DNA from 4 places in the Massilia sp. PAMC28688 genome. Region 3 is predicted to be linked to each of the others. Evidence: predicted binding sites of a transcription regulator. Region 3 holds the regulator's gene; each other region holds the start of a gene.
What was found. Region 3 encodes sigma-54, which starts transcription at its own class of promoters, with help from an activator protein. Its sites were predicted from a motif close to TGGCANGNAANCTGCTTT; they were not measured.
Positions count from the first base shown of each region.

Region 1: a site for sigma-54 is predicted at 4,819-4,836, ahead of KY495_RS00435 (PEP-CTERM sorting domain-containing protein). Genes of this name have one in related genera too.
Region 2: a site for sigma-54 is predicted at 2,520-2,537, ahead of KY495_RS04405 (DVUA0089 family protein). Genes of this name have one in related genera too.
Region 4: a site for sigma-54 is predicted at 2,733-2,750, ahead of prpB (methylisocitrate lyase). Genes of this name have one in related genera too.

Region 1 covers NZ_CP080378.1:110,978-118,642, reverse strand. Annotated here, with positions in the region: gene KY495_RS00455 (cytochrome c4) at 1-281, opposite strand, end outside; gene KY495_RS00450 (3'-5' exonuclease) at 340-942, opposite strand; gene KY495_RS00445 (ProQ/FINO family protein) at 952-1,512, opposite strand; gene rpoD (RNA polymerase sigma factor RpoD) at 1,951-4,422, shown strand; gene KY495_RS00435 (PEP-CTERM sorting domain-containing protein) at 4,873-5,448, shown strand; gene ppc (phosphoenolpyruvate carboxylase) at 5,825-7,665, opposite strand, start outside.
Region 2 covers NZ_CP080378.1:993,670-1,001,334, reverse strand. Annotated here, with positions in the region: gene KY495_RS04420 (DUF4382 domain-containing protein) at 1-389, shown strand, start outside; gene KY495_RS04415 (ZIP family metal transporter) at 493-1,311, shown strand; gene KY495_RS04410 (hypothetical protein) at 1,343-1,723, opposite strand; gene KY495_RS04405 (DVUA0089 family protein) at 1,919-2,461, opposite strand; gene KY495_RS04400 (sulfite exporter TauE/SafE family protein) at 2,764-3,456, opposite strand; gene KY495_RS04395 (Fur family transcriptional regulator) at 3,541-3,972, opposite strand; gene KY495_RS04390 (VOC family protein) at 4,120-4,530, shown strand; gene KY495_RS04385 (sulfurtransferase) at 4,547-5,398, opposite strand; gene KY495_RS04380 (DMT family transporter) at 5,412-6,335, opposite strand; gene KY495_RS04375 (aromatic ring-hydroxylating dioxygenase subunit alpha) at 6,367-7,467, opposite strand.
Region 3 covers NZ_CP080378.1:1,358,139-1,365,803, reverse strand. Annotated here, with positions in the region: gene KY495_RS06075 (HAD family hydrolase) at 1-241, shown strand, start outside; gene lptC (LPS export ABC transporter periplasmic protein LptC) at 241-834, shown strand; gene lptA (lipopolysaccharide transport periplasmic protein LptA) at 871-1,476, shown strand; gene lptB (LPS export ABC transporter ATP-binding protein) at 1,479-2,234, shown strand; gene KY495_RS06055 (RNA polymerase factor sigma-54) at 2,238-3,710, shown strand; gene hpf (ribosome hibernation-promoting factor, HPF/YfiA family) at 3,802-4,155, shown strand; gene KY495_RS06045 (enoyl-CoA hydratase/isomerase family protein) at 4,325-5,413, shown strand; gene rapZ (RNase adapter RapZ) at 5,453-6,316, opposite strand; gene KY495_RS06035 (TonB-dependent siderophore receptor) at 6,653-7,665, shown strand, end outside.
Region 4 covers NZ_CP080378.1:391,809-399,473, reverse strand. Annotated here, with positions in the region: gene clpA (ATP-dependent Clp protease ATP-binding subunit ClpA) at 1-45, shown strand, start outside; gene KY495_RS01705 (DUF4304 domain-containing protein) at 276-998, shown strand; gene prpR (propionate catabolism operon regulatory protein PrpR) at 1,007-2,602, opposite strand; gene prpB (methylisocitrate lyase) at 2,797-3,681, shown strand; gene prpC (2-methylcitrate synthase) at 3,710-4,876, shown strand; gene acnD (Fe/S-dependent 2-methylisocitrate dehydratase AcnD) at 4,893-7,487, shown strand; gene prpF (2-methylaconitate cis-trans isomerase PrpF) at 7,489-7,665, shown strand, end outside.

The sequences.
Region 1 (7,665 bases), 1.2 Mb from region 3:
AGGTAGTCGTCGGACATGTGGTCGACCATGTAGGTCATGATCGGGAACTGGCGGCGCCCATCACGAAAGTTCACCAGCTGGTTGTACAGGTAGCCGGCCGGCTTGCCGGAGATGCGCGGGTAGTACTGGTCGTTGACGTCTTTTTTGGCGTGGCAGGATGCGCAGGCCAACAGTCGCTGGGCCATGGTGTCGGGCAGCACGGCAGGCCGCTCGGCCGCATGCAGGGGCGGCGCGGCCAGGCAGGCCAGCAGGCAAAGAGACCGGATGAAATGTGTGAGCATGATGGCGTCGAGTGAGCGGAGATGCCATGATTGTCGCACTTCCCGGCGTAGCGCGTGGTCAGGCAGGACTGCTGCTGCGCCAGTGACGGTAGATTTTCAGTGCCACGTGGGCGTCGTCGGCAGCGTACAGGATCTGCTTTTCCGACAGGCGCGGCATGGCCCAGTTGGTCGTGGTGATCTTTTTGGACTTTTGCATCTTCTGCCCAAAAAAGCGTGCCACTGCCGTCTTGGCCCCGAGCGTATTGCGTTCGCCCTTCCTGCGCAGGGCCGTCGACAGGTCCAGCACGTTGACCATGTCGATCCCCAGCTTGGCACGCATGCGCTTGACGTCGTCCTGCAGGCCAAAGCCTACCTTGATGATGTCGCGCGATTCGAGCACCGGCTTCATCAGGTCAAAGGCGCTGCCCGGCACGATCTGGAACAGGTAGGCCACCTCGTCGGTGGCCAGCTGCACCAGGTGCGGGCCGGTCGACACTTCGCCCTTCATGAACGTGGGCTTCGATTCGGTGTCAAAGCCAATCGCATCCATGGCCGACAGCACGGTCAGCGCCGCCGCCGCTTCCGCCGGTGTCTTCACCATGCGTACGGCGGTGATGGCGATGCCTTCGTAGGGAGGAAGTTCGGGTTCGTCGGGGCGGTCCGGAGCTGCTTCGTCAGTCATCACCGCGCATTAACCGTTGCGCGAGAATTTCGAGGCGAGCAGTTGCAGCTTTTCCTGGCGCAGGCGGTCCGCTTCTGCCGCCTGGGCGGCGTCGCGCTCGGCCTTCTTGCGCTCGGCTTCTTTCTTGAAGCGCTGCTGCAAGGTTTCCTTGGCGTGGCTGCGGTGGGTGTCGGTGACGTCGGCGCCAGCAACGCCGTCCAGGTCAAAGCGCTGGGTGGCTTTTTCCATGGCGCGCAGGTAGCGCAGCGATCCGGTATGAATGCCCAGCGCCGTGCGCATGGTCTTGCGGTCGAGATCGGGCATGCGCGCGAGAATCTGCTTGTCGATGCCGATGGCAAGGGGCAGGCAATCGCGGAAGGCAGGGAACTGCTGCTGGAACTGTTTAAGCAGCGAACGCGGCGACGGGGCACTGGCCGGGGTGGCCGGAGCCTGCGCAGTGTCAGGCTTGGCGTCGGCGCTGGGCGCCGGTGCGGCGCTCGCTTCAGTGACAGGGGCGGGCGCTGCGGGTGCCGCGGCGGCTGGGACTTCGGCCGGCTCGGCGACAAGACTAGTTGTATTCATTGACTTCATAATAAGATCTGGAACCGGAAGGATAGCATGTACACATTCGCACGTGCCGGGATTTTATTCGTCAGTGCCGCGCTTCAACATGATCCGCGCGCTGCGAAATCGTGTATGATCCGCCCCTTGCCCTGCGCGCGGTTTGCGCCAGCGCAGACGTATCAGCTCGACGAAAGAGGACCGTGGGTGTCCCGCAAGAATAAGCCTGGGTGATATCTGATATGCGATATATCAATTATCCCTATATCTTGCATTGGGGCATAATGGCGGTGTCTCCTCTATTCTTCACTGGAATAATAGATCAAGCCCGTTTCTTACCAGCGGGCTTTTTTTCGTTCTGATGCGCGCGGCCGCATGCGGCCACCATTGCCCTTAGCGCGGGCTACCTGAACACTTATCTGGATGGACCCTGCGCCCGGTCCGGCTGGATTATTGACTGGAGTTTTTATGACGACCAAAGCCAAAACCCTGACCCTTACCGCCGCCAAAGCGCCGCGCAAAGGCGCCGCGCCGCTGGCCGTGCCCAAGACTGCGACGTCCTATTTCCTGGAAACGGAAGCGGCTGCCAAGGTCACGGTCGTCAAAAAAGGCTCGCGCCTGGCCGCCGTGGAAGCTGCCGCCGCCGAGGCGGCCAACAACAGCGAGGCCTCGGCCCCGGTGGTGGTGCGCAAGCGCTCCAAGCTGGCCGTGGTCGACGCGCCGGCCGCGGATGCTGCGCAAGCGGGCGAGGGCGCCGTGAAGGCGGCGCCGAAAGCGCGCGCCGTCAAGAAGGCGCTGGACGCGGAACCGAATGTGATCCAGACGGCCGGCAAGTCGGTCAGCCAGACCACGGACGCCGCCGCGCTGGCCGCCATCGACACTTCCGGCTACCTGCTGCCATCGGTCAAGGTGCCGGGCCGCCGCGGCCGCAAGCCAAGCGAATTTACGCCCGAGAATGATGAAGTGGCGGCACTGAACGCGGTCGAGCGCGCCGAACTGAAGGCGGTATCGAAAGCCAGGGAGCGCAAGGCCAAGGGTGGCGTGACGCTGCCGGCCGACCCGAAAGCGACCGAAGCGGACATGGAGCGCCGCCGCCTGCAGATCAAGAACCTGATCAACATGGGCAAGGAGCGCGGCTACCTGACCTATGCCGAGATCAATGACCAGCTGCCGGAAAACATCATCGATCCGGAAGCGGTGGAAGGCATCATCGCCACCTTCAACGACATGGGCATTGCCGTCTACGAGCGCGCCCCTGACGCGGAAATGATGCTGCTGACCGACACCGTCGCCACCGCCACCAGCGACGACGAAGTGGAAGCTGCCGCCGCCACCGCACTGTCGACGGTCGATTCGGATTTTGGCCGTACCACCGACCCGGTGCGGATGTACATGCGCGAGATGGGCGCCGTGGCACTGCTCACGCGCGAAGGCGAAATCGAGATCGCCAAACGCATCGAGGGCGGCTTGAAGGACATGGTCCAGGCCATTTCCGCCTGTCCGACCACGATCGCTGAAATCATCGCGCTGTCGCACAAGATCGCGCGCGACGAGATCAAGGTCGATGAAGTGGTCGACGGTTTCGTGGACCTGAACGAATCGTCGGCGCCTGCCGCCCCGGCGCCGCACGTGGCCTCGGACGACGATGAAGAAGACGATGAAGAGCACGAGGAAGAAGATGGCGACGCCAATGGCGGCGCGGCCGGCTTTTCGGCCGAGCAGCTCAATCAGCTCAAGGTGGGCGCGCTCGACAAGTTCGCCCTGATCGAAGCCGAATTCGACAAGATGGCGGCTGCCTTCACGAAAGAGGGCTACGGCTCGGCCAAGTATGTCAAGGCGCAGGAAGTCATTTCCAACGAACTGCTGGGCATTCGTTTCACGGCCAAGGTCGTGGAAAAGCTGTGCGACACCCTGCGCGGCCAGATGGATGAAGTGCGCCACATCGAAAAGGCCGTGCTGGCCATCTGCGTGGACCGCTGCGGCATGCCGCGCGCCCACTTCATCAAGGTGTTCCCGGGCAATGAAACGGATCTGGGCTGGGTTGACCGTGAAGTCGACTGCGCCTATCCGTACAGCACGGTCCTGAGCCGCAATGTTCCTGCCATCAAGGAACTGCAGCAGCGCATGATCGACCTGCAGGCGCGCGTGGCGCTGCCGCTGGCCGACCTGCGCAAGATTAACAAGCAGATGGCGGCCGGCGAAAAGCGGGCCCGTCACGCCAAGCGGGAAATGACGGTGGCCAACCTGCGCCTCGTGATTTCCATTGCCAAGAAGTACATCAACCGTGGCTTGCAATTCCTCGACCTGATCCAGGAAGGCAATATCGGTCTGCTCAAGGCCGTGGACAAGTTTGAGTACCGCCGCGGCTACAAGTTCTCGACCTACGCCACGTGGTGGATTCGCCAGGCGATTACCCGTTCGATCGCGGACATGGCCCGTACCATCCGCGTGCCGGTGCACATGATCGAGACGATCAACAAGATGAACCGCATCTCGCGCCAGATCATGCAGGAAACGGGCAGCGAGCCGGACCTGGCAACCCTGGCACTCAAGATGGAAATGCCAGAGAACAAGGTTCGCGAAATCATGAAGATCGCGAAAGAGCCGATTTCGATGGAAACGCCGATGGGCGAGGATGGCGATTCGCAACTGGGCGACTTCATCGAAGACAACACCACGCTGGCCCCGCTGGACGCGGCGCTGCATGCATCGATGCGCAACGTGATCAAGGAAGTGCTGGACTCGCTCACGCCGCGCGAAGCGAAGGTGCTGCGCATGCGCTATGGCGTGGAAATGTCGAACGATCACACGCTGGAAGAAGTAGGCAAGCAGTTTGACGTCACGCGCGAGCGGATTCGCCAGATTGAAGCCAAAGCCATGAGCAAGCTGCGTCAGCCGTCGCGCTCGGACAAGCTCAAGAGCTTCCTGCACAACCATTGAGGCAGAGGCATCTAACACTGCCGGCAAGACATTGATTTTGACCGGTTTAAGTGGTCTGACCCTGAACTTGGGAAATTGTTAGTGCAGTGCTGAGGTGGTGAATGAGGGCGTTCCGTTGGGGGCGCCCTTTTTTTTTGGGCATCGGAGTGGTCCAGCCGTGGCGCTTGGAGCCGGACGCATGTCGACATTCTTTACATGTGGATGTGGCCAAAGAGGGGGGGAATTGTAATGACGACATTTTTACGGGAAGGAATGTGGCGACTTGAACATCATTGATCTGATTAATCTTGTCGTTTCCAAAACAAAACTAAAGGTTATGTCGAGAAACATTACAGCGGTTGGCGGCGGGGTGGCGGGGCATATTGCAATTCATTGATTTCCATCAATAATTGTTGCTGGCATGCATTGTGCTATAGCTGGGATAAGACCAATTAACTCTGAAAGAGAATCATGAAAAAGCTTATCACCATCGCTGCCCTGATTTCCGCCGCCTTTGCTGCACCGGCAGCTCACGCTGACGCTCTCTACAATTACAGCTATGCCTTTGGCAATGGCGTGCTGATCGAAGGCAGCTTCACCGGTACCGCCAATGGCAACCTGATCACCAACCTGTCCAACATCACGGCCTCGATCAATGGCATCGCTTACAACGGCAGCGGCAACCTCTACGCTTCCAGCATGCACAGGACCAGCGACTACTATTACGGGTACACCTGGGTGTCGGGTGGCGGCGTGGTGTCGTTCGACGGATTGCAAAACAATTTCCTGTTCATTGACGCTGACTATCCGAACAGCTACTCCTACACGAATTACTTCTACGATATCAGCAACCCGAGCCGCCAGATCTACGCCAGTGGCAAGGGCCTCTATGGCAATGACTACAACTACAACTACTATACGAACGGCTACACCCCGGGCGTGTGGACGCTGAGCGCCGCGAACGAGGTGCCAGAGCCGACCTCTGTCCTTCTCATGGGCCTGGGCCTGGTTGGCCTGGTTGCTGCTCGTCGCAAGAAAAGCGCCTGATCGTCATCTGGAGTTCGTCGCAGTGCACACTGCATAGCGCGTGCCCAACAGTTAGTCAGCAACTGTTGGGTTTTTTTTTGCCGGCTGTGCCGGTCGCTGTGAATGCCCTCGGCACCTTGCTGCTGCGCAGCCGCTGACGCGGTAACTGGTCAATGCTGTGTCGCCGCCACGCAATGGAAGTTTGATGCCTTCGATGCCAGCACACACGCGTGGCCAAAAAAATGCGCACCCGAATCGCTTCGGGTGCGCCAATGGGCTAGTCAGGAGAGGGGCACGAGGATGTCGCACCCTTTTTACTATCCGAGGTTCATTCTACATATCAGAATGACACCAAGTCTCTCCAATTGTTTCACCGCACAAAAATATTTACAGGCCCTTAGCCTGTGTTGCGCAAGCCTGCGGCCACGCCATTGATTGACAGATGGATGCCGCGATGCACACGCTCGTCGATCTGCGCCGGGTCGCCTGCTACCTTCCGGTGCCGGTGGATCAGCTCGACCTGCAGGTGGTTGAGCGGGTCCAGGTAGGCGAAGCGGTTCTGGATCGAACGGGCCAGCAGCGGGTTGCCGGCCAGGCGTTCATGCGCGCCGGTGATCGCTTCCAGGCAGCGCAGGGTGGTGCCATGTTCGGCCGCGATACGCTTGAAGATGCGCTCGCGCAGTTCGACGTCGGCCACCAGTTCCGCATAGCGCGACGCGATCGCCAGGTCGGTCTTGGCCAGCACCATGTCCATGTTCGACAACAGCGTGGCAAAGAATGGCCACTCCTTGAACATGGCCTGCAGCGTGGCGATCTTTTCGTCACGGTTGCCTTCTTCGATCCACTGCGTGATGGCCGAACCGAAGCCGTACCAGCCCGGCAGCAGCAGGCGGCACTGGCCCCACGAAAAGCCCCAGGGAATGGCGCGCAGGTCTTCGATGCGCTTGGTCGACTTGCGCGAGGCCGGGCGTGAACCAAGATTGAGCTCCGCGATTTCCGCAATCGGGGTGGCCGAAAAAAAGTAGTCGGTAAAGCCGGGAGTCTCGTACACCAGGTTGCGGTAAGCCTTGTAGGCGCGCGCCGAAAGGTCGGCCATGATGTCTTCAAAGCCGGCCAGGCGCTGCGCCTTGTCGCCCTCGGCCGCGTGCGGCGTGAGCGTCGCTTCCAGCGTGGCGGCAACGAGCAGCTCCAGGTTGCGGCGGCCGATTTCGGCGTTCGAGAACTTGGAGGCGATGATCTCGCCCTGTTCGGTCAGGCGGATCTGGCCATTGACGGTCCCCGGCGGCTGCGCCAGGATCGCTTCGTAGCTTGGACCGCCGCCGCGGCCCACGGTGCCGCCGCGGCCATGGAACAGGCGGATTTTCACGCCCGCTTCGGCGAACACCTTCACCAGATGGATCTCGGCCTTGTACAGCTCCCAGTTGGAAGTGAGGAAGCCGCCATCCTTGTTCGAGTCCGAGTAGCCCAGCATGACTTCCTGCAGCATGCCCTGTTTGGCGATCAGTTCCTTGACCATCGGGATTGCCATCCACTCGCCCATGATGGCCGCGGCGCGCTGCAGGTCGGGAATGGTTTCAAACAGCGGGATGACCATGGCGTCGAGTTCACCCGCTTGGGTACGCAGCAGGCCGGTTTCCTTTTGCAGCAGCAGCACTTCCAGCAGGTCCGACACGGTCTCGGTGTGCGAGATGATGTAGTTGCGGATGGCGCGCACGCCGTAGCGGGCGCGGATGTCGCGCGCCGCGCGCAGGATGGAGAGCTCGGAATCGGCTTCGGCGCTGTACTTTGCGTAGGGAGAATACAGCAGGCGCGGCTGCGCCAGTTCGGCCAGCAGCAGTTCCACCTTCTGCGCTTCGTCGAGCTGGGCGTACGAGGCTTGCACGCCGGCGCTGGCAAACAGCTCGGCCAGCACGCGCTCGTGCACGTCCGACGACTGGCGCATGTCGAGCGAGGCGAGATGGAAGCCGAAAATGCCCGAAGCACGCAGCAGGGTGGCCAGGCGCGGCTTGACCAGCAGCGCGCCATGGTTGGCACGCAGCGAAGCGGCCAGGATCTTGAGGTCATCGGCAAAGTCGGAGGCCTGCGCGTACGGCTCGGCGTGGCCCACTTCCTTGCGCAGGATGTTGGTCGCGCCCAGCGCGCGGGCGGTGGCGGCCAGGCGCGCATAGATGCCGATCAGGGCGCGCCGGTATGGCTCGTCGCTGCGGTGCGGCGAGTGGTCGGGCGAGACATCGGCCA
Region 2 (7,665 bases), 360 kb from region 3:
GCACCACGGCTGCGCCGATCACCCTTGCCGCGAGCCCTACCGGGTCCATCTCCGGCACGGTTGTGCTGTCGCCCGTCTCGACCACCACCGGCGCCTATGTGGCGGCCAAGCAGACCCTCGCTTCCGGCCCGACCGTGACCGTCAAGTATGCGGGTGCAGACGTCAATATCGGCGCCTACAGCATCACCGGCCTGCCGCTGACCAATCCAAACTATGCCGTCTACAGCAGCACGCTGCCGCTGACGTTTGCCAGCAATGCAGCAGCGCCGGGCGCGGCGACCTATAACGTCGAGGCCAGCGCTGCCGGCTACACTGCCCAGACGCTGCCAACGCCGGTTGTCATTGCGACGGCCAATGCCATCAACGTCAATTTCACGCTGACGCCTTAAGCAGGGGCACCAGGGCAGGGGCACCAGGGCCTATCACCGGTCCTGGTGCCGGCGCGGGGAATTTTGTACAGAACTGAGCTGTAAGCCGGGCAGGGGCGGTACAATGCCCGGCTTGCGCCAATTGCAAGTTCGTACAAAAGGTTTCACCATCGACCCGATTCTCGTTTCCATCCTGCTTGCCACCACTATCGGAGGCCTGGCCAGCATTACCGCCGCCGCGGTGTTTTCGTTCGCCTTTTTGTCGAAGATGGTCGAGCGCCTGGTCAGCCTGTCGGTGGGCATCATGCTGTCGACCTCGTTCCTGCATGCACTGCCGGAAGCCTTCGAGTCCAGCGCCGATGCGCGCAGCCTGTTTGCCACGCTGCTGGGCGGCCTGCTGACCTTCTTCCTGCTTGAAAAATTTGCCATCCTGCGCCACTCGCACCATCATGAAGGGGACGGGCATCATCATTCGCATGGTCACGACAAGCGCGAGGCCGGCAAGTCCGGCTGGATGATCCTGGTGGGCGACGGTCTGCACAATTTCACGGATGGGATTTTGATCGCCGCAGCGTTCCTGGCTAATCCCGAGCTGGGCATCGTCACCGGCCTGGCCATCATTGCCCATGAAATTCCGCAGGAAATCGGCGACTTCATTGTGCTGCTCAACGCCGGATTCTCGCGCCTGCGCGCCTACGTGTTCAATCTCTTGTGCAGCATGATGGCCATTGCCGGCGGCTTGCTGGGCTATTACACGCTCGACCGGGCCAGCGAATTCATTCCCTATGTGCTGGTCTTCGCCGCCTCAGGTTTCATCTACATTGCCGTGAGCGACCTGATGCCGCAGATGCAGCGCCGCGCCACGCTGCGCGAAACCGTGCCGCAGGTGGTGCTCATTGCGCTGGGCGTGGCAATTGTGGTGGTACTGTCGCACGTGCGTTGAGGAAGAAGCGGGTGCGCGGGCGCTGCGTCGCTCAGGCAAAGGCCGTGATGGCGCTTGAGACCAGCATCAAGGACACCACAGGCAGCCACAGCGTGCGCTCCCTGCGGCTGGGGGTGAAGAAATTGGCGGCCACGCCGACTGCGCAGTACGCAATCACAAGCCAGATCAGCGAACGCGCTTGCAGTGCCCACTGGGGAAGGACAAGGTCCGCCCGGATCAGTACCACCATCGCAAAGGCCGCCAGAAGAATGGCCGACAGTGCCGGCACCACCCGCACGGGCAGCGGCAGGGCTCCCTTGTAGGTGCCGCCCAGCGTCAGCGCGCCATACGGTGCACCCCACACCAAGGCAAGCTGGAACAGGACCACGGCGGCCGCGAGAACGGTGAATAGCAGTGCAGCCAGTGCGGTCATGCTTGCTCCTTGCCTGCTGGCGAGGCCCTCGAAATCCGGACAGGGATTGATCCTGCAGTGTACCACCCCTCGCCGGCGGCGAATAATGCTCAGCTTCCCTGCCAGGGGCGCTCAGCCTTCCACTCCGAAAGGCGGAAAAAAACCCGCGCGGCCGTCAGGCGAGCGCGGGTTGTCCTGTCCGACGACAGACGGTGATTAGCCGTGCTTGCGGCGGCGTGCGAGAGCCAGGCCCAGTACAGCTACACCCAGCAGACCCAGCGAAGCTGGCTCTGGTACGGCGTTGATTGCGCTGTTGAAGTTGATAGAGTAGTTGCCGTTATTGCCGCGGAACGCTGGTGCGTTCGCGAATCCCGTCACTGAACCGCCGTAGTTGAACGAATATTGATTGATCGCCATCAGGTACTTGCCGGCCGCCAGATCCAGGCCAATGTACGATTGCAGGCTGATATGGTCGTCGTTAAAGGCGACCTTGTTGCCGGTGCTGGTGAACAGGAACAGCATTGGATCGAAGTTGCTGCTCGTTTGGGCCGTGAATGCGCCGCCCTTCCAGTTGAATGCGTACATATCGACCGAATCGGCCCCACGCAGGGAACCACGGATCGTGGTCGTGGCATGGGTGACGTCCATCGCGGTCAGGATGCTGTAGCCAGCGTCGCCTTTCTCAATAAATGGGCCAGCGCTTGCTGCGGTGCTGACCAGCGCCAGTGAGGCGACGCATGCGGCGATAATTGTTTTCATGTTTTCCCTAGTTTTAGATTTTGGATATTGGTTTGAATCAGGTAATGCTGCGATAACGATAGCAATTCCTGTGCCAGTCGGGAAAATGTCTTTACTTTCAGTAACTTAAAAATCAGAAAGAAAACTTGCTGTAGTGCCCTGTAAAGTTTTCCGACAGAAATTCCTGATAAATTGTGGATAACTCCTGCGCCGGCTGGTCCGCGGCTCCCGCGGTCGCGGTGCTGTCGCGGGTGCGCTGAGGACTGCCGGTTTTGTCGTTACTTCACGCGCTTCCAGGGACGTAACGGAGATGCCAGCGCTTATTACGGCGTGCCCGCTGCCAGGTCAGCGATGGTGTAGAGCGCCACCCCGTATGACAGCACGACCATGCACCACCCCACCACGCGCCGGTAGTCGCGTCCCTGGCCGGCCGGGCGCGAAAAGACGCGGGCCATCAGCAAGCCGTCTGCCGTATCGGTAATGAGCATGCCGGCTGTGAACGCAAGGCCCGCAACGAGGGCGGCCATGGCGCCGCCATGCGCACTGGCGGCGTAGCCCCAGCTTGCGGCCTGGGCCACGCTCTCGAACACCAGCGCAAAGATAATGCCAACGCTGAAAATGGCCACGGGATGCGCGCTGTGACGCAGCCGGCCGGGCAGGATGCGGTCTTTCCACGCCGGCGGGGCGAAGCTGGCCTGGCGCAGCAACTGGCGCAAATTGACCGTGCCCAGGACAATCAGCAGCAGCACCGGCATCCATTCCAGAAGCCGCTGGACAGGCGAGGGTAGGGCCAGCGCCACGCCAAGGGCGCCGAACAGCACGGCCATGAACGTGATGGCAAGGCCGTGGCCCAGCGCAAACAGGGCGCCCACCCAGCGCGCAGAGGACGAGCGCTCGTGCACGCCCTGCATGGCCATACCATCGATAAAGGCTATGTGGTCGGGGGCGAGGCCGTGCCGTAGTCCAAGTACGAACATGAGCGCCATGCTCGGCGCTGCCGCTTGAATTTCCATCATTGGTTTCCTTGTTTCGCAACTGAGTTGCATCTATCGGTAAATTGCCTGCAACTCGGTTGCATTCATTGGCCTGCCGAACGCGCTTCAGGCACAGGCAGGGCACAGTCCCTTGACCGTCATCTCCACTTCCAGCGCGCGATAGCCCGGCGGCAGTGCCAGCGATTTGGCTGCCGCCGCCATGCCCCCCAAACAGATCATGGTGGCGCAGCGCTCGCATTTGAAATGGGCGTGCTGGCGGTGCGCGGCGGCGCTTTCGTTGGCGCGGAAACGCCAGACCCGGTCTTCGCTCATCATCTTGTGCGCCAGGCCCTGCGCCACCAGCCAGTCCAGGGTCCGATACAAGGTGACCCGGTCAATTTTCTCCGCGCCGCCCAGTGCGCCTTCAATGTCGTGATGGGTCACCGCGGCTTGCTGCGCCAGCAGAAAGCCCAGCACGCGCACGCGCGCCCCCGTGAGCCGGGAGCCGGTTTCCGTGATCAAGACTTCTGCACGGGCAAGGAAAGATGGGGAGTTCATTGCATGGATTGTAGGTCCAATGCGCTTTAAGTGCAACTCGGTTGCATTATTCCGGCGCCGGCGGGGCGTAGGGCTGTCAAATTCTCATGAAGTGAAGCCAATGGGAAGGCTGCTAGAATCGGCTTTTATCAGCGCGCCGACCACCCCATGCTCACCGGATTGAATCACCTGACCTTATCCTGCACCGATCTTGATCGCAGCATGGCGTTTTATGGCGATGTGCTTGGATTCAGGCGCTGCGCAAGGTGGGACCGGGGAGCATATCTGTCGCTTGGCCAGCTTTGGCTATGCCTGGCCACTGGTGGCGCACGCCCCTCCGCCGGCGAGGGCGATTACACGCATTACGCCCTGTCGGTCGAGGCGCACCAGTTTGCAGATTTTGCCGCGCAGCTGCGGGCGGCCGGCGTGATCGAATGGAAGGCCGATACCAGCGAAGGCGACTCCATTTACTTCCTTGATCCCGATGGCCATCGTCTGGAAGTGCATGCCGGGACTTTGCAGTCCCGGCTCGAACAGTGCCGCAGTGCGCCCTACTCAGGCATGCAGTTCTTCGACTGAGCGGCCAATCGGGCGCCTATGAATCTTTCGATACGGGGCGCGCGGGATCGGCGCACCACTCGCTCCATGAACCGGGATAGAGCGCCGCGCCTTCGAGGCCGGCCACTTCCAGTGCCAGCAGGTTGTGGCAGGCGGTCACGCCGGAACCGCACTGCATGATGGCCTTGGCCGGGTCGCTGACCAAGGGAGCAAAATCGCTGCGCAATTGCGCTGCGCTCTTGAAGCGTCCGTCCGCCTGCAGGTTGTCCTTGAAAAAGCGGTTTTTGGCGCCGGGAATATGGCCGCCCACCGGGTCCATGGTTTCATTTTCGCCGCGGAAGCGGTCTGGCGCGCGGGCATCGATCACGGTCCTGTCGCCCGCTTCAAGATTATCGAGGACATCCTGTGCCGACACCGTGCCAACCAGTGGCGCTTTGCCGGAAATGCTGCCCTGCCGAGCGGGCGAAGTCTCGGTCGACATGGCCATTCCCTGGCCTTGCCAGGCGCCGATGCCGCCGTCGAGCACCGCCACCGCTTGATGGCCCACCCAGCGCAGCATCCACCACAGGCGCGCCGCGAACATACCGCCATGGGCGTCATACGCTACGACCTGGCTGTCGTCGTTGACGCCCCAGCTGCGCAGCGTGGCGATAAACGCGTCTCGTTCGGGCAGCGGATGGCGGCCGCGGAAGGCGCCGTCGTCACCCTTCTTGGGTCCTGACAGCTGGTGGTCCATGTCCGCAAACTGTGCACCCGGGATGTGGCCTGCCGTGTAGGCGTCGCGGCCGGCGGCGGGGTTCATGAGGTCGTGGCGGCAGTCCAGGATGACCCAGCGCGGGTCGGTGACATGCGCGGCCAGGTCGGCCGCAGAGATCAATGTAGTGTACATGGGCTCCTCGTTCTTATGCTTCGCTTGCAATCGGATCGGTGCTGGTCACGGCCGCACCGCGCGGGCTACTGCGCGTATTGTAGAACGTGGCGGCGATGCCGGAAATGAGGATCACGCCCATGCCGAGCCACACGTACCAGTTGAAGCGGTCGCTCCACAGGAACATGCCCCACAGGCTGGAGAAAATGATGCCGGTGTACTGCAGGTTGGCTACCACCAGTACGCGGCCCACGCGGTAGGCGCGCGTCATGGCCATTTGGGCCGCGGTGGCCGATACCCCAATGGCCAGCAGCAGCCACAGGCCGTAGCCGGTGTGCGGGGTGAATACGGGTGCACCGGGCGCGCGCGACTCCAGCATGGTGCCAAAAGCCCCCGCAACCACGGTCATGAGCGAAAAGTAGAACACGACGCGGTACTCCGGCTCGCCCAGCTGGCCGAGTTTTCGCACCTGCATATAGGCCAGCGCGGACAGGATGCTCGAGAGCAGGCCAACCAGGCCGCCCAGCCACTGATCTGCGGCCGCCGCCGGCTGCAGCACCAGGATCACGCCCACAAAGCTGAGGGCAATGGCGGCCAGCAGCGGCCATTCGACATGGTCCTTGGCGCGCCACCAGCCGGCGCAGAACAGGAAAAAGGCCATCCAGATCGGGGCCATGTAATTGAGGGTGACGGCAGTGGCCAGTGGCAGCTTGGCGATGGCATAAAACCACAGCCACAGCGACACCACGCCGACAAAGGCGCGCCACAGGTGGGCGCCGGCGAAAGCGGTGCGCAGGCTGCCGCGCTGCAGGCGCACCAGGATCAGCAAGCCTATGGTACCAACCAGGCCACGGTACATCACGATTTCGGACGTGGAGTAGAGCGTGGAGGCCAGCTTGACCCCCGCGCCCATGGCCGAAAACATGAAACTGGCGAACAACATCCACAGAGACGACATCAGGGCCTTGCGCGTGAGGTCAAACGTCAGGTCAGAGATCGAGGTTGCTTCGATACCATTCGTGGAAGTGCTGCATGCCATCCTCCATGGGAGACTGGTACGGGCCCACCTCGCTCACGCCGCGGGCCATCAGGATCCGCCGGCCGGCGTCCATGCGCAGGGCGATCTCGTCGTCCTCGATGCAGGTCTCGAAGTAGGCGGCGCGTTCGGCTTCGATGAACTCGCGCTCGAACAGTACGATTTCTTCGGGATAGTAGAACTCCACCACGTTGCGCGTGCGCTGCGGGCCGTCAGGGTGCAGCGTGGAGACAATCAGCACATGCGGGTACCACTCCACCATGATATTGGGGTAGAGGGTGAACCAGATGGCGCCTTTTTCGGGCGGCATGCCATTGTTGAACTTGAGGACTTGTTCCTGCCACCGCTTGTAAATGGGCGAACCGGCCTTGGCCAGCGCACGGTTCACGCCCACGGTCTGCACGCTGTAGTCGCGCCCAAATTCCCATTTGAGGTCTTCGCAGCTGACAAAACCGCCCAGACCCGCATGGAAGGGCTCGACGTGGTAATCCTCCAGATAGACTTCAATAAAAGTCTTCCAGTTGTAATTACAGGTCTGCACCTCGACATGGTCGAACATGTAGCCGGAAAAGTCGAAATCCTTGGCCACGGAGAGCTGGGACAGCTTTTCCATGACGTTGTAGCCATTCTGCTCGAACAGCATGCCGTGCCAGTTCTGCAGGGAGGTCTTGGCCAGGTTCAGACAGGGCGTTTCCGGAAAGTGCGGTGCGCCGATCAGCTCGCCCTTGAGGTCATAGGTCCAGCGGTGCAGGGGGCAAATTATGTTATTTGCATTGCCACGGCCGTTAAACATCAGTGCCTGGCGATGGCGACAGACATTGGACAGCACTTCGATGCCGTTGCCGTTACGAACCAGCATGCGGCCCTCGTTTTCGGCCGCCAGCGTGGCGAAGTCGCCCTTTTCGGGCACCATGAGTTCGTGTCCGACATAGCGCGGCCCGGCCTTGAACAGCTGGGCCATTTCGCGCTGCAGGAGCGCCTCGTCAAAGTAAACATCTACCGGAAGCTGTGCGCAGGAGCGAGCCAGCTTGGCGTGGGTAGCCATATCGGACATCCCAACCCCCCTTTACAAGAGCATTAACCCAAAGAAGAGAAAGAATCCAAAGACCAGTATTTTGAGTGAGCGCAATACGGTATTTCGGACAGAACCGGCGATTATACCGTGAACGGGCTGTGCAGTCGCGGTCCGGCGCGCGGAAAAGGCCGTAAACTGTGCAGTTCTTGCCCTAAAAGCATCGGTTTCATGAACCCC
Region 3 (7,665 bases):
GGAGGCAACCGGCTTGACGGCCGACCAGTGCGGCTATATCGGCGACGACGTGATCGACCTGCCGCTGCTGCTGCAGGTGGGCTTTGCCGTCACCGTACCAACCGGCCACCCGGAGGTGCAGCACCGCGCCCATTACGTCACGCGCGCGGGGGGCGGGCGCGGCGCCGTGCGCGAGGTGTGCGACATGGTGATGCGTGCCCAGGGTACGTACGAGGCGGCGCTGGCGCCGTATTTCGCCTGATGGATAAACACAAGCGCACAGCCCACCGCTGGCCGCTGCTGGCGATGATCACGGCCGGGGTGTTCCTGGCCGCCGGTTCGTTCTGGCTGGTGCAGGTCATGAACCGGCCGGATGTGAGCTTCAACCCCGATGCGGGCGACGAGCCGGATTACATCATCGAAAAATTCAGCTTCGTGCGCATGACTCCTGACGGCAAGCCGCGCTACCTGTTCCATGGCGAGCGCCTCACGCACCGGCCGCACAGCGACGTGTCCATCGTCGAGCGGCCGATCCTGAAGAACCTGACCCCGGGCGCGCCGCCCATGACGGCCAGGGCCAACAGCGCGCGCATCCGGCACCAGGACAACGAGGTGGACCTGCTGGGAAATGTCGATATCAGCCGTCCGGCATCGGCCACCACGCGCGCAATGCAGATGCAGACCGAGGCGCTGACAGTGCTGCCGGACGAAGACCGCATGAAAACGGACCAGCAGGTCAAGATGACAATGGGCAGCGCCACCATTACCGGCATGGGAATGCAGGCCAACGACGCCACGCGCCAGATCACGATGGGCCGCGGCAGGATGGTGTATCCGCCACCGGCGGCGCGCTAGCATCGGGCAAGACCAAACAAACAGACTGACAAGAACATGAAAAAAATTATCGCAATCGCCGTCATGGGGCTGGCCATGCTGTCCGCCTCGGCCGAAAAGGCAGACGCGGGCAAGACCGCCGTGATCGACTACACCGACCTGGTGGTCGATGAAGTCAACCAGACCACCATCCTGACCGGGAACGTCATTGTGACCAAGGGCACGCTGGTGCTGCGCGCCGAACGGGTGGTCATCAAGCGCACGGCCGACGACTACATGCAGATCACCATGACCAGCAACGGTGGCAAGCCTGCGACCTTCCGCCAGAAGCGCGACGGTGGCCCCAATCTGTGGGTGGAAGGGGAGGCGGCGCGCATCGAGTACGACGAGCGCAGCGCCCTGGTCAAGCTGTTTTCCGGCGCCCGCATTCGCCAGCTGGAAGGCACGCGCCTGACTGACGAAATCCAGAGCGAATACATTTCCTACGACAGTCTGCGCGAGGTATTCACGGCCCGCAATGATGCCAGCGGCGCCAGCAAGCCTGGCGGCGGCCGCGGACAATTGATCATCGCCCCGCGCCGGCCGCGCGCCGCAACGGAGACGCCTGCGCAGGCTCCGGCTCCGGCTCCGGCTCCGGCTCCGTCACAGTCGCCGGGGACCTGAGCATGGAACCGAAACGCTGCGGCAGCACGCTGATCGTTCGCGGGCTGCAGAAAAGTTATGGCAAAAAGCTGGTGGTGCGCGACGTCTCGCTGCAGGTGGAGTGCGGCGAGGTCGTGGGCCTGCTGGGCCCCAACGGCGCCGGCAAGACCACCTCGTTCTACATGATCGTGGGCCTGGTGCCGTCGGACGCGGGCAGTATCGATATCAGCGGGGTCGATATTTCGACCATGCCGATTCATCGCCGCGCCACGCTCGGCCTGTCCTATCTGCCGCAGGAGGCTTCGGTGTTCCGGCGCCTGACAGTGGAAGAAAACATCCGCGCCGTGCTCGAACTGCAAAAGGTGGATGGCAAATCGCTCTCCAAGACCGAGATCAACGAGCGCCTCGACAACCTGCTGGCCGACCTGCAGATTGAAAAGCTGCGCGAGAGCCAGGCCATGTCGCTCTCCGGCGGCGAGCGGCGGCGCGTGGAAATCGCGCGCGCGCTGGCGACCAACCCGCGCTTTGTCCTGCTCGACGAGCCGTTTGCCGGCGTCGACCCGATTGCCGTCATCGAGATCCAGCGCATCGTGCGCTTCCTGAAAGAGCGCGGCATCGGCGTCTTGATCACCGACCACAATGTGCGCGAGACGCTTGGCATCTGCGACCGCGCCTACATCATCAACCAGGGTGCGGTGCTGGCGTCGGGACGGCCAGACGACATCATCGCGGACGAATCGGTACGGCGCGTCTACCTTGGTGAACACTTCCGCATGTAAGCGATGAAACAGTCACTTCAACTACGCACCTCGCAGCACCTGGCGCTCACGCCGCAGCTGCAGCAGTCGATCCGGCTGCTGCAGCTGTCCACGCTGGAGCTGCACCAGGAACTGGAGCAGCTGCTGACCGACAATCCGCTGCTCGAACGCCTGGACGATCCGCTTGACCACTCGGTACGCCTGCTGGCCGACGGCGCCATCGGCAGCAATGCCACGCCGGGCGAAGCGGCGCCGGAGCCGGGCGCCCAGGATGCACCGGCGCCGGCCGAAGCGGAGGGTGGCGATGCGCCGGACAGCGAAGCGCCGCAGGGACCGGAAGGCGACGCCGACTGGGGCGAACAGACCCGTGCCAAGGGCTCGGACGATGAAGACTCGCGCCCGCAGCTGGAAGCGTCGTCGACCACGCTGCGCGAGCACCTGATGGAGCAGATGCGGGTAACGGTGAGCGAAGGGCGCGACCGCGCACTGGTGGAGCTGATCATCGATGCGCTCGACGACAATGGCTACCTGACCGAAACGCTGGAAGAGATCCACGAACGCCTGCCGGCCGAACTGGAGATCGACTTCGACGAAATGAAGACCGCGCTGGCGCTGCTGCAAAGCTTTGACCCGGTGGGCGTGGGGGCGCGTTCGGCCTCGGAGTGCCTGTGCCTGCAGATCAAGGCCATGCCGGGCGTACCGCTGGTCACGCGGCGCATGGCCCTGGCCATCGTCGACAAGCACCTGGCCTGGTTCGCGCAGCGCGAATTCAACAAGCTGAAAAAGGCCCTCGACTGCGATGACGAAGACCTGCGCGAGGCGCAGGCCGTGATCCGCCAGTGCAATCCGCATCCGGGCGCCGTGTTCGCGTCGGACGTGTCGGACTTCGTGGTGCCGGACGTGATCGTGCGCAAGGCCAAGGGCGGCTGGTCGGTATCGCTCAACAATGAAGTCATGCCGCGCCTGCGGGTGAACAATATGTATGCCAGCCTGCTCAAGCAGGGCAAGGGCGAAGGACAGATGAGCGCGCAGCTGCAGGAAGCGAAGTGGCTGATCAAAAACATGCGCCAGCGTTTCGACACCATCCTGCGTGTTTCGGAGGCAATTGTTGAGCGCCAGCGCAATTTCTTTTCGCACGGGGCGGTTGCCATGCGCCCACTTGTGCTGCGCGAAATTGCTGATACACTTGGTCTGCACGAGAGCACCATCTCTCGTGTCACCACGCAGAAATACATGCTGACCCCGCACGGCATGTTTGAGTTGAAGTACTTTTTCGGCAGCCACGTCGCCACCGAAGCGGGGGGAGAAGCATCCTCGACGGCGATTCGCGCGCTGATTGTGCAATTGACAGGAGCAGAAGACCCTAAAAATCCATTATCCGACAGTAAGATTGCGGACATGCTGGGGGAACAGGGTATGGTCATTGCGCGCCGGACCGTTGCCAAATACCGGGAAGCGCTCAAAATCCCGCCCGTCAGTCTCCGAAAGTGTCTGTAGATTGCAGTATTGCCTGGCAATGCCAGGTGGTAAGCCTTGTTCCTCTGCGCACGCGCATGAACTGAAAGTGACACCATCTTTAGGAGTGTGTATGAATCTCACAATTAGCGGACATCATCTCGAAGTGACACCAGCCATCCGTGAATACGTACAAGCCAAGCTCGAGCGCGTAAAGCGCCATTTCGACCAGGTGATCGATATCGCCGTGATTCTCACCGTCGACAATCTCACTGAAAAAGAAAAGCGCCAGAAGGCCGAAATCAATCTGCGCCTGTCCGGCAAAACTGTCTATGTGGAAAGCCTCTCCCACGACCTGTACGCGGCCATCGACTGCCTGGTCGACAAGCTCGACCGCCAGGTCATGAAGTACAAGGGCAAGGTCCAGGACCACAATCACCAGGCCATCAAGCACATGCCTGAAGAGCAGAGCCCGGAAGCGGTGTAACTGCACCGGGTTCCACAGCCAAAGGCGTCCGCGAGGGCGCCTTTTTGCTGTTCGCGGTCAGCATCCGGCGCCCTGGTCAGGTGCGGGCCCGGGCGGCTTGCCGGAAGCAATTGGTGGCGCTCCAGTGCGGCGGTAAAATAGCGCTCTTTTCTCTTTCCTACTGCCTGCCATGAGCACATACGTCCTGCATCGCGTTGCCGACCGAACCGGCATCATCACCCTCGACCGCCCGAAGGCCCTCAATTCGCTGTCGCTGCAGATGGTGCGCGACCTGACCGCCATCCTGGAGGCGTGGCGTGACGACGCCGGGATCGATGCGGTGGTCATCGGCAGCAGCAGTCCCAAGGCGCTGTGCGCCGGCGGCGACATCCGCTTTTTCCATGAGTGCGGTCATGCCACGCCCATGGGAGGCAGCGCGCTGCTGGAAGACTTTTTCACCGAGGAATACGCACTCAACCACCTGATCCACTTGTATCCCAAGCCTTACGTGGCCTTGATGGATGGCGTGGTCATGGGGGGCGGCATGGGCATTGCGCAGGGCGGCCCGGATTGCCGCATCCGCATCGTGACTGAAAAAACCAAGATGGCCATGCCGGAAGTGAACATCGGCCTGTTTCCCGATGTGGGGGGCAGCTACTTCCTGTCCCGTGCGCCGGGGCAGCTGGGCAACTACCTGGGGCTGACGGGGCTGACCATCGGTGCGGCCGATGCGCTGTACGTGGGACTGGCCGACCTGTTCGTGCCGCACGAGCAGATGGCAGCGCTTGGCGCGCTCATCGACGCCACGCCAGGGGCGCAGCTGCGCGAGGCGATCAGCAATTTTGCGGCGCCGTTTGCTGGACAGTCTGGCAGCAGTGAACTGGCAGCAGCGCGCGCTGACATCGACCGCCATTTCGGCGCCCCGTCGGTCGCCGCCATCATGCTGTCGCTCGAAGGCGACGACAGTGCCTTCGCGCAAAAGGCGCTGGCCGCCATGCGCCAGCGTTCACCGCTGATGATGTGCGTAACGCGCGAACTGCTGGTACGCGGTGCCGGCCTCGATGTGGCGGGCTGCCTGCGCATGGAACGCACCATGGTGCGGCACAACTTTGAACACGGCGAAGTGCTGGAAGGCGTGCGCGCGCTGGTGATTGACAAGGACAATGCGCCGAAGTGGAATCCGCCGACTTTGGAGCAGGTGAGCGAGGACATGGTGGCGCGCTTTTTCATGCCGGTGTGGCCGGACAGCGCGCATCCGCTGCGGCACTTGCAAGGCTGATCTTCAAGGGGGCGGCCCCTGCGGACTGTGGCGGGCGGACTAGCTCTGTTCGCGATGACGCAGTACCACGCGCTCGGTCGGGCTGAAGTAGGCGGCCAGCCTTTCGGCCATGTACACCGAGCGATGCTGCCCGCCGGTACACCCTACCGCCACCGTCAGATAGCTGCGGTTGTCGGTCTTAAATGACGGCAGCCACTTGGCGATAAAGGCGCGGATATCTTCCAGCAATTCGGCGGCGCTGGGCTGCGCGTCGAGGAAGGCAATCACCGGCGCGTCCATGCCGGTCAGCGGCCGCAGCGTGAGGTCGTAGTAGGGATTGGGCAGCGCACGCACGTCAAACACGAAGTCCGCGTCCAGCGGCACGCCCAGCTTGAATGCAAACGACTCGAAGAACAGCGTGATGGGCGCGCGCTCAATGGCCACCAGCTCCTTGATCCAGGCGCGCAGTTTGTTGGCCGACAGTTCGGAGGTGTCGATCACATGTCCCAGCTGCTCGATGGCGGACAGCCGTTCGCGCTCTTCCAGGATGCATTCGATCAGGGTGCGGCGCGAGGCGGGATTTTCGTCGGGCCGCAGCTGGTGCGACAGGGGATGGCTACGCCGCGTTTCGGAAAAGCGCGCTACCAGCGAATGGGTATTGGCGGTCAGGAACATGACCTTGACGTCGTGCCCATCGTCCTTAAGCATGCGGATATTGGCCGGCAGCTCGACCAGCGATTGCGCGCTGCGGGCGTCGACTGCCACCGCCAGCGACTCGGTACCGTCGGCAATGAGCGCGCTTACCAGGCTTGGCAGCAGGGCGGGCGGGAGATTGTCAACGCAGTAGTATCCAGAGTCCTCAAGTACCCTGACAGCTACTGACTTACCTGAACCGGAAATACCTGTAATGAGAACAATGCGCATGCCCTTGATGATACCGCATGCGGCCATTTTCTGTTTGGACGCCGCGCGAGCGCCTGGGGCCCGTGTCTTGCAAGCAGGGTGTTGATTATCGTGACAATTGCGCTTCGCTTGCGCGTGCAACTGTCGGCCGATCGGTCCACTGTGTCGGCACCGAACCGCAGCATGCTAGTCATCGCAGCGGCGAAGCTGTTGTAGCGAGGCTGAAACCGCATGCCAATCTCGTTTGCCGCAAAGTTTCACGATTTTCCCGCTGCTAGTATTTCCCCTCGGCATCGACGGGCGTGGCGTTGGCGCTTGAGCCGGCCTGGGTGCACAAACGACAATGGGGAAATGTCTGTGAATATAACGCATCGATCGATCGCCATTGTGCTGTTGGCTAGCCAGCCTGCTGCCGTGTGGGCCGATGACGCTTCAGGGGCCGCGGTGCCGGTGGTGCAGGTGACGGGCGCGCAAAGTGATGCAGAGGCACGGCGCCAGTTCGTCGCCGGGAAGATCATTATCGGGCGCAAGCGCATCGAGGAAAGTGGCGTCCGCAAGGTCGAGGACATGCTCCGGCGCGAACCGGCCGTGACCGTAAGCAGTGACGGGCGCATCGGTCTTCTCAACATGCCCGGCTATACCCAGATACTGCTCGACGGGCAGGCGCCGGTCGGGCGTTCCCCCACCGAGCTTGACCTGGTCAGTGTCGAAAAGATCGAAATTGTCAAATCCAGCATGGCGGAGTACGGACCCTTTGGCGTTGCAGGGACAATCAACATCATCACCCGCAAGACGACGCGCAAGACAGAGACCGAGATTGCTGCCGGCATTGAAACCACGGGTGGCGAGCCCAAGGTGACGATGGACCTGTCGCGCAACAGCTCAGTGCAGGGATCGCCATTGCGGTACAGTTTTCAGCTTTCCGCAGAAGCGGGCTCCGGGCTGGAGCGCAGCAACATCAGCGAGTCCATTGCCGTTCGCGGTCAGTCCGACCAGCTACGCTGGCATGGTCAAAGCGACGGCAAGTCGCGCCAGGAAATGCTGTCCGGGTCGATGGACGTGATTTGGCAGCGCGCCGATGACGAAACGCTGACGCTGTCGCCTTCGATTGCCACCATGATAGACAAGAATGCCGCGCGCGATATTCGTCTGCCGGCTAGTGGCGTCGAATCCGCCGACACTGCTTGGGACCGGATACGGCTGGACATGTTGCGGGTGCCGGTGCGATGGGAATCCAAGCTGTCAAGTACCAGCAAAGCCGACGTGTCGGTAATGACCGCCTTTATCCGGTCGAACAGTGCAAGCAGCGGAATCGATGCAATTGCAGGCGCGCGAGGATCCGAGTGGCTTAGCCTGGACAAGCGACGCGG
Region 4 (7,665 bases), 970 kb from region 3:
CTGCCGCCACCGGCAGCGCCGCAGGAAACGGTCGAAATCGAGTAAGCACATCAATGTGCAAAAAGCCCGCCCCGGTGCATACTGCGGCGGGTTTTTTTTATGGCTTGCCATGCCAGATCAGGAAGGCAGGGTGCCGCTTCACGGCAGGTATTGCGCACCGCGTGCGGGAGCCGAACGGCTGATCGGACCGTCGGGGCGGCAGGCGTATTGAATACTTGCAATTAGTTTTGCATAATTCATGCACCGAAAATATACGCGTAATAACAGGAGTATCGATGCCGCGATCCGTACCTGCCCAAGATGCAAAGATTGGCAAGAAAATTGATTTTCTCGCTGCCGAATTGGGCACCGCCATGGCCCCGCTTGGATTTACGCGCAAGAGCCGTAAGCTCTGGCGCGACAGCGGAGCCGGGGACGAACGCTGTTTCGAGATCTTCGACTTCCAGGGGGGCAAATGGAACGAGGGCAGTACCGGCAAATTCTGCATCAATCTCGGCGTGCAATTTCCTGCATTGCTAAACATTACCGGGCAATTGCTGGGCGAGCCGTGGCGCACCGACATTGCCCAGCACCCGGATACGGCCGCCGCCGCGGTGCGCGGGCGGCTCGACGCAGCGCTGCCGGCGCAGCGCGAGCCGTGGTGGGTTCGGGAGATGGCTGCCGGGCGCGATATCTGGTTCACGATCGGACCGTCCACCGACCTCGCTGCGCTCTCTGCGGTGCTGGTCCGGACTGCACACAATTATGTGGTGCCGTGGCTGGAAAAAAGCGCCTCGTTCGAAGGGATGTTCAACAGCGCCGATCAGCTGGGCCAGCACTATTTGTTCAGGGTGATTGTCGACGCCCTGCGCGGGCGAACTGAAGATGCGCGCTGCCGGTTCATTGCGTCATGCGCCGCGCGGCTGCAGGAACCAGCCCTCGGGCGCGTGACGGCATGGCTGCAAGCGCAGGGCGTCTGCCTGGACCAGGGCCTGCTGGCCGATGGTCCGGATCGCTGAGCAGTGCGTCACCCGGGCTGCTCTCGCAGCTTGCGCCACAGGGTGGTGCGGCTGATGCCAAGGTAGCGGGCAGCTTCGTCGCGGCGCCCGCCAAAACGCGCCAGCACCTGGGCCGCCGTTTCGCGCTCGGGCGGCGGCGGGGCAGCTGCAGAGGGCACCACCCCCGCCAGCTCGGGCGAGACCGATTGAATGAACGCCGGCGTGAGCGCCTGCAGCGGTTCCGCCGCCAGGAACAGTGCAAGGCGCTCCATCAGGTTGCGCAGTTCACGGACATTGCCGGGCCATGCGTGCCTGGTCAGCAGCGGTGTGCAGGCGGCGATTTCCGCCCGCAGATTGGGGTGGGGGCGCTCGCCCAGCGCTGCCAGGGCGTTTTTGAGCGACCACTCGGCCAGCGGGCCGATGTCTTCGCTACGCTCGCGCAGCGCAGGTATGGAGAGGCGCAGAACGGCCAGGCGGTAGAACAGGTCGGCCCGAAAGCGGCCCTCGCGCACGCGCGCTTCCAGGTCGCAGTGGGTTGCGCAGATGATGCGCACGCTAACTGCAATGGGGCGTGTGCCGCCCACGCGCACCACTTCGCGCTCTTCGAGTACCCGCAGCAGGCGTGTTTGCAGTGGCAAGGGCATTTCGCCGATCTCGTCCAGGAACAAAGTGCCCCGATTGGCCGCCTCGAACAGGCCCGCATGGCCGCCCCGGCGTGAACCGGTGAAAGCGCCTTCCTCGTAGCCGAACAATTCGGACTCCAGCAGCGATTCGGCGATGGCGCCGCAGTTCACCGCCACGAACGGACGGTTGGCGCCCAGGCTGCGCGGGCTTTCGCGGTGGATCGCCTGTGCTACCAGTTCCTTGCCGGTGCCCGTTTCGCCGGTGATCAGCACTGTCGCCGGCGACTTCGCATACAGCACGACCGACTGGCGCAGGCGTTCCATCGCCTCCGACACGCCGCGCAGGTCATTCAGGCCATGCTTGGCGCGCAGGGTATCGTTGACCACGGTGCGCACCGCGCGCTTCGATTCGAGCTGCGTCAGGCGCGCCATTTCCAGCGCGTCGTCAAACGCCTGGCGGATCGAGGCGGCCGAATACACAAACACGCCGGTCAGCCCCGCTTCTTCAGCCAGGTCGGTAATCAATCCGGCGCCGACGATGACTTCGATCCCGGCGGCTTTCATCTCGTTGATCTGCGCCCGTGCGTCTTCCTCGGTGGCGTAGGTGCGCTGCGCGATCGGCACACCAAAGGTGCTGGAGAATTCAGCCAGTTCCGGATGCTGGCGCTGATAGGTAATCACGCCGATCTTGTCCGAGACCCGGCGCGCGCGTGCCAGGGCCTGCATCATGTCGAAGCCGCTGGCTTTGGCAATGATGACGGGGACGGAAACGCGGCCTTTCAGATAGGCCGCGTTGGAGCCGGCCGCAATGACGACATCGCAGCGCTCGGTGGCCATGCGTTCGCGGATATGGCGTGCGGCGTCGTCAAAGCCAAGGTTGATTGGTTCAATCGACGCGACGTGGTCATATTCGAGCGTGATGTCCCGAAACAGGTCGTACAGGCGCGAGACCGATACGGTCCAGATGACCGGCCGCTCGAGAGTGTCGGTGAGTGAGTCCATCACGCATTATAGACCGTGTTTCACATTGAAACATCGCGTGAAACAATATTTCATGTACGAGCAGTATTTGAAACATTGTTTCAATCGCTAAGTGATTGATTTTCAAGGCGAACCACTGGTTTCCACAGGGTGGCACGCTGCTTGCGAAAGGAGCTCCAGTTACCAGTCAAATGCAACATCAACAGGAGAACTACATGAGGGAATCCCGAGGCGCGCTGTTTCGCCGCGCAGTGCAGGAAGAGTCGCCATTGCAGGTGGTGGGCACCATTACCGCCTATACCGCACGCATGGCCGAGCAGACCGGCTACAAGGCCGTCTATCTCTCCGGCGGCGGCGTTGCCGCCAACTCGCTCGGCATGCCGGACCTCGGCATCAGCACCATGGATGACGTCATCACCGACGCCCAGCGCATCACCGACGCCTGCGGCCTGCCGCTGATGGTCGATATCGACACCGGCTGGGGCGGCGCCTTCAATATCGCCCGCACCATCCGCCACATGATCCGCGCCGATGTCGCCGCCGTCCACATGGAAGACCAGGTCAGCGCCAAGCGCTGCGGCCACCGCCCCGGCAAGGAAGTGGTCACGAAAGAGGAGATGGTCGACCGCATCAAGGCCGCCGTCGATGCGCGCCATGACGAACACTTCGTCATCATGGCGCGCACCGATTCGCTCGCGGTCGAAGGCTTGAACGCCGCCATCGACCGCGCCTGCGCCTATGTGGAAGCGGGTGCCGACATGATCTTCCCGGAGGCGATCACCAAACTGGAAATGTACAGCCAGTTCCGCGCCGCCGTGAACGTGCCGATCCTGGCCAACCTGACCGAGTTTGGCGCCACGCCCCTGTTTACGCTCGATGAACTGCGTGCCCACAACGTGGACATTGCCCTGTACTGCTGCGGCGCCTACCGCGCCATGAACGCAGCCGCGCTCAATTTCTACAAGACGCTGCGCGCCGAAGGCACGCAGAAGAACGTGGTGCCCACCATGCAAAGCCGCATGGACCTGTACGACTACCTCGGCTACCACGAGTACGAGCAAAAGCTCGACGCGCTGTTCGCCCAGGGTAAAGAAAAATAATCCACAAAACTTAACTACAGGAGTTCCCATGTCCGATACGACCAACGCCCCGGAAGCTGTCGCTTTCAAACCGAAAAAATCTGTCGCCCTGTCCGGCGTCGCTGCCGGTAACACGGCCCTGTGCTCGGTCGGCAAGACCGGCAATGACCTGCACTACCGCGGCTACGACATTCTCGATGTCGCCAATACCTGCGAGTTCGAGGAAATCGCCTACCTGCTGGTCCATGGCAAGCTGCCGACCGACGGCGAGCTGCGCGGCTACAAGGCGCACCTGCGCTCCATGCGCGGCCTGCCGCAGGCAGTGAAAGCGGCGCTCGAGGCGCTGCCCGCGTCGGCCCATCCAATGGACGTGATGCGCACGGGCGTATCGACCCTGGGCTGCGTCCTGCCTGAAAAGGATGATCACAACGTGCAGGGCGCGCGCTTCATTGCCGACCGCCTCATGGCCTCCTTTGGCTCCATGCTGCTGTACTGGTACCACTTCAGCCACAACGGCAAGCGCATCGAGACCGAGACCGACGACGATTCCATCGGCGCCCACTTCCTGCACCTGCTGCACGGCCACAAGCCATCCAAGGAGTGGGAAAAGGCGATGCATACTTCGCTCATCCTGTACGCCGAGCATGAATTCAATGCGTCGACCTTCACCGCGCGCGTCATCGCCGGCACCGGTTCGGACATGCATTCGGCCATCACCGGCGCCATTGGCGCGCTGCGTGGTCCCAAGCATGGCGGCGCCAATGAAGTGGCGCTCGACATCCAGCAGCGCTACGAGAATCCCGATGAAGCCGAAGCGGACATCCGCAGCCGCGTCGCCAACAAGGAAGTGGTCATCGGCTTCGGCCACCCGGTGTATACCGTGTCCGACCCGCGCAACAAGGTGATCAAGGAAGTGGCGCGCACGCTGTCGGAAAACGCAGGCTCGACCAAGATGTTCGATATCGCCGAGCGCCTGGAAAGCGTCATGTGGGAAGTCAAAAAGATGTTTCCCAACCTGGACTGGTTCTCCGCCGTGTCGTACCACATGATGGGCGTACCGACCGCGATGTTCACGCCGCTGTTCGTCATCTCGCGCACCTCCGGCTGGGCAGCGCACGTGATCGAGCAGCGCATCGACAACAAAATCATCCGCCCGAGTGCGAACTACGTGGGTCCGGAAGACCTCAAATTCGTGCCGATCTCGGAACGCAAATAAGCTTTCACAGGATTATATGAATACCCAATTTCGCAAACAGCTGCCCGGTACCGAGCTCGATTACTTCGACACGCGCGCCGCGGTCGACGCCATCGCGCCGGGCGCCTACGACAAGCTGCCCTACACCTCGCGCGTGCTGGCCGAGAACCTGGTGCGCCGCTGCGACCCGGCTTCGCTCAATGCCTCGCTGTCGCAGTTCATCGAGCGCCGCCGCGACCTGGACTTTCCATGGTTCCCCGCGCGCGTGGTATGCCACGACATCCTGGGCCAGACCGCGCTGGTGGACCTGGCAGGCCTGCGCGACGCCATTGCCCTGCAGGGCGGCGATCCCGCGCTGGTCAACCCGGTGGTGCCAACCCAGCTCGTGGTCGACCACTCGCTGGCAGTCGAATGCGGCGGCTTTGACCCCGACGCCTTTGACAAGAACCGCGCCATCGAAGACCGCCGCAACGAAGACCGCTTCGACTTCATCAACTGGACCAAGAAGGCGTTCAAGAATGTGGACGTGATCCCGCCCGGGAACGGCATCCTGCACCAGATTAACCTGGAGCGCATGTCACCCGTGATCCAGGTGGTCGACGGCGTGGCCTTCCCGGACACCCTGGTTGGCACCGACTCGCACACACCCATGGTCGATGCGCTGGGCGTGATCGCCATTGGCGTGGGCGGCCTGGAAGCGGAAAGCGTGATGCTGGGCCGCGCCTCGTGGATGCGCCTGCCCGACATCATCGGCGTGGAGCTCACTGGCAAGCCGCAGCCCGGCATCACTGCCACCGACATCGTGCTGGCACTGACCGAATTCCTGCGCAAGGCAAAAGTGGTGTCGTCCTACCTGGAATTCTTTGGCGAGGGTGCATCGCACCTGACCCTGGGCGACCGCGCCACCATCTCCAACATGGCGCCGGAGTACGGTTCCACGGCCGCCATGTTCTACATCGACGAGCAGACCATCAAGTATCTGCGTCTGACGGGCCGCGACGATGAACTGGTCAAACTGGTGGAACTGTATGCGCGCGAAACTGGCCTGTGGGCCGACAGCCTGAAGACGGCCGAATACGAGCGCGTGCTCAGCTTCGACCTGTCGTCCGTGGTGCGCAATATCGCGGGACCCTCGAACCCGCACAATCGCGTGCCAACGTCCGAGCTGGCCGCGCGCGGCATCAGCGGCGTGGTGGAAAACGAGCCTGGCCTCATGCCAGACGGCGCCGTGATCATCGCCGCCATCACCAGCTGCACCAACACCAACAACCCGCGCAACATGATTGCGGCAGGTCTGCTGGCGCGCAACGCCAACCAGCGCGGCCTCACGCGCAAGCCTTGGGTCAAGAGTTCGCTCGCTCCCGGCTCCAAGACCGTCACGCTGTACCTGGAAGAAGCTGGCCTGATGCCTGAACTCGAGCAGTTGGGCTTTGGCGTGGTGGCCTACGCCTGCACCTCGTGCAACGGCATGTCCGGCGCGCTCGACCCTGTGATCCAGCAGGAGATCATCGACCGCAAGCTGTACGCCACCGCTGTCCTGTCGGGCAACCGCAATTTCGACGGCCGCATCCACCCGTATGCCAGCCAGGCCTTCCTGGCCTCGCCGCCGCTGGTAGTGGCCTATGCCATTGCCGGCACCATCCGCTTCGACATCGAGAAGGACATTCTCGGCATCGACGCCGATGGCCAGCAGGTCACGCTCAAGGATATCTGGCCAAGCGATGAGGAGATCGACGCCATCGTCGCCTCCAGCGTCAAGCCGGAACAGTACCGCAAGGTCTACATTCCCATGTTCGCCAAACAGGATGATGACGGCGCCCAGGTTTCGCCGCTGTACGACTGGCGCGCGCAGACCACCTATATCCGCCGTCCGCCGTACTGGGAGGGCGCGCTGGCGGGCGAGCGCACGCTGCGCGGCATGCGTCCGCTCGCGCTGTTGGGTGACAACATCACCACCGACCACCTGTCGCCATCAAACGCCATCATGCTCGACAGCGCGGCCGGCGAGTACCTGGCCAAGATGGGCCTGCCGGAAGAAGACTTCAATTCCTATGCCACGCACCGGGGCGACCACCTCACGGCGCAGCGCGCCACCTTTGCCAATCCAACGCTGAAAAATGAAATGGTGCGCGAAGACGGCAAGATCAAGGCCGGTTCGCTGGCGCGCATCGAGCCCGAGGGCAAGGTAACCCGCATGTGGGAAGCCATCGAAACTTATATGGAGCGCAAGCAGCCGCTGATCATCGTGGCCGGGGCCGATTACGGCCAGGGTTCCTCGCGCGACTGGGCTGCCAAGGGCGTGCGTCTGGCCGGCGTGGAGGCGATTGTGGCCGAAGGCTTCGAGCGCATCCACCGCACCAACCTGGTGGGCATGGGGGTGCTGCCGCTGGAATTCCTGCCCGGCGTGAACCGCCTGACGCTGGCGCTGGACGGCACCGAAACCTACGACGTCATTGGCGAGCGCACCCCGCGCTCGGCGCTCACGCTGGTGGTCAACCGGCGCAATGGCGAACGGCTGGAGGTCCCGGTCATGTGCCGCCTTGATACGGCTGAAGAAGTCGCGATCTATGAGGCTGGCGGCGTGCTGCAGCGCTTTGCGCAGGACTTCCTCGAATCGACCAGGGCGGCCTGACATGAGCACACCATCCCAGGTAAAGATCCCCGCCACCTATATGCGTGGCGGGACCAGCAAGGGCGTGTTCTTCCGGCTGCAGGACTTGCCGTCGGCGGCGCAAATGCCCGGCGCCGCGCGTGACGCTCTGCTGCTGCGCGTGATCGGTAGCCCCGACCCGTACGGCAAGCAGATTGAC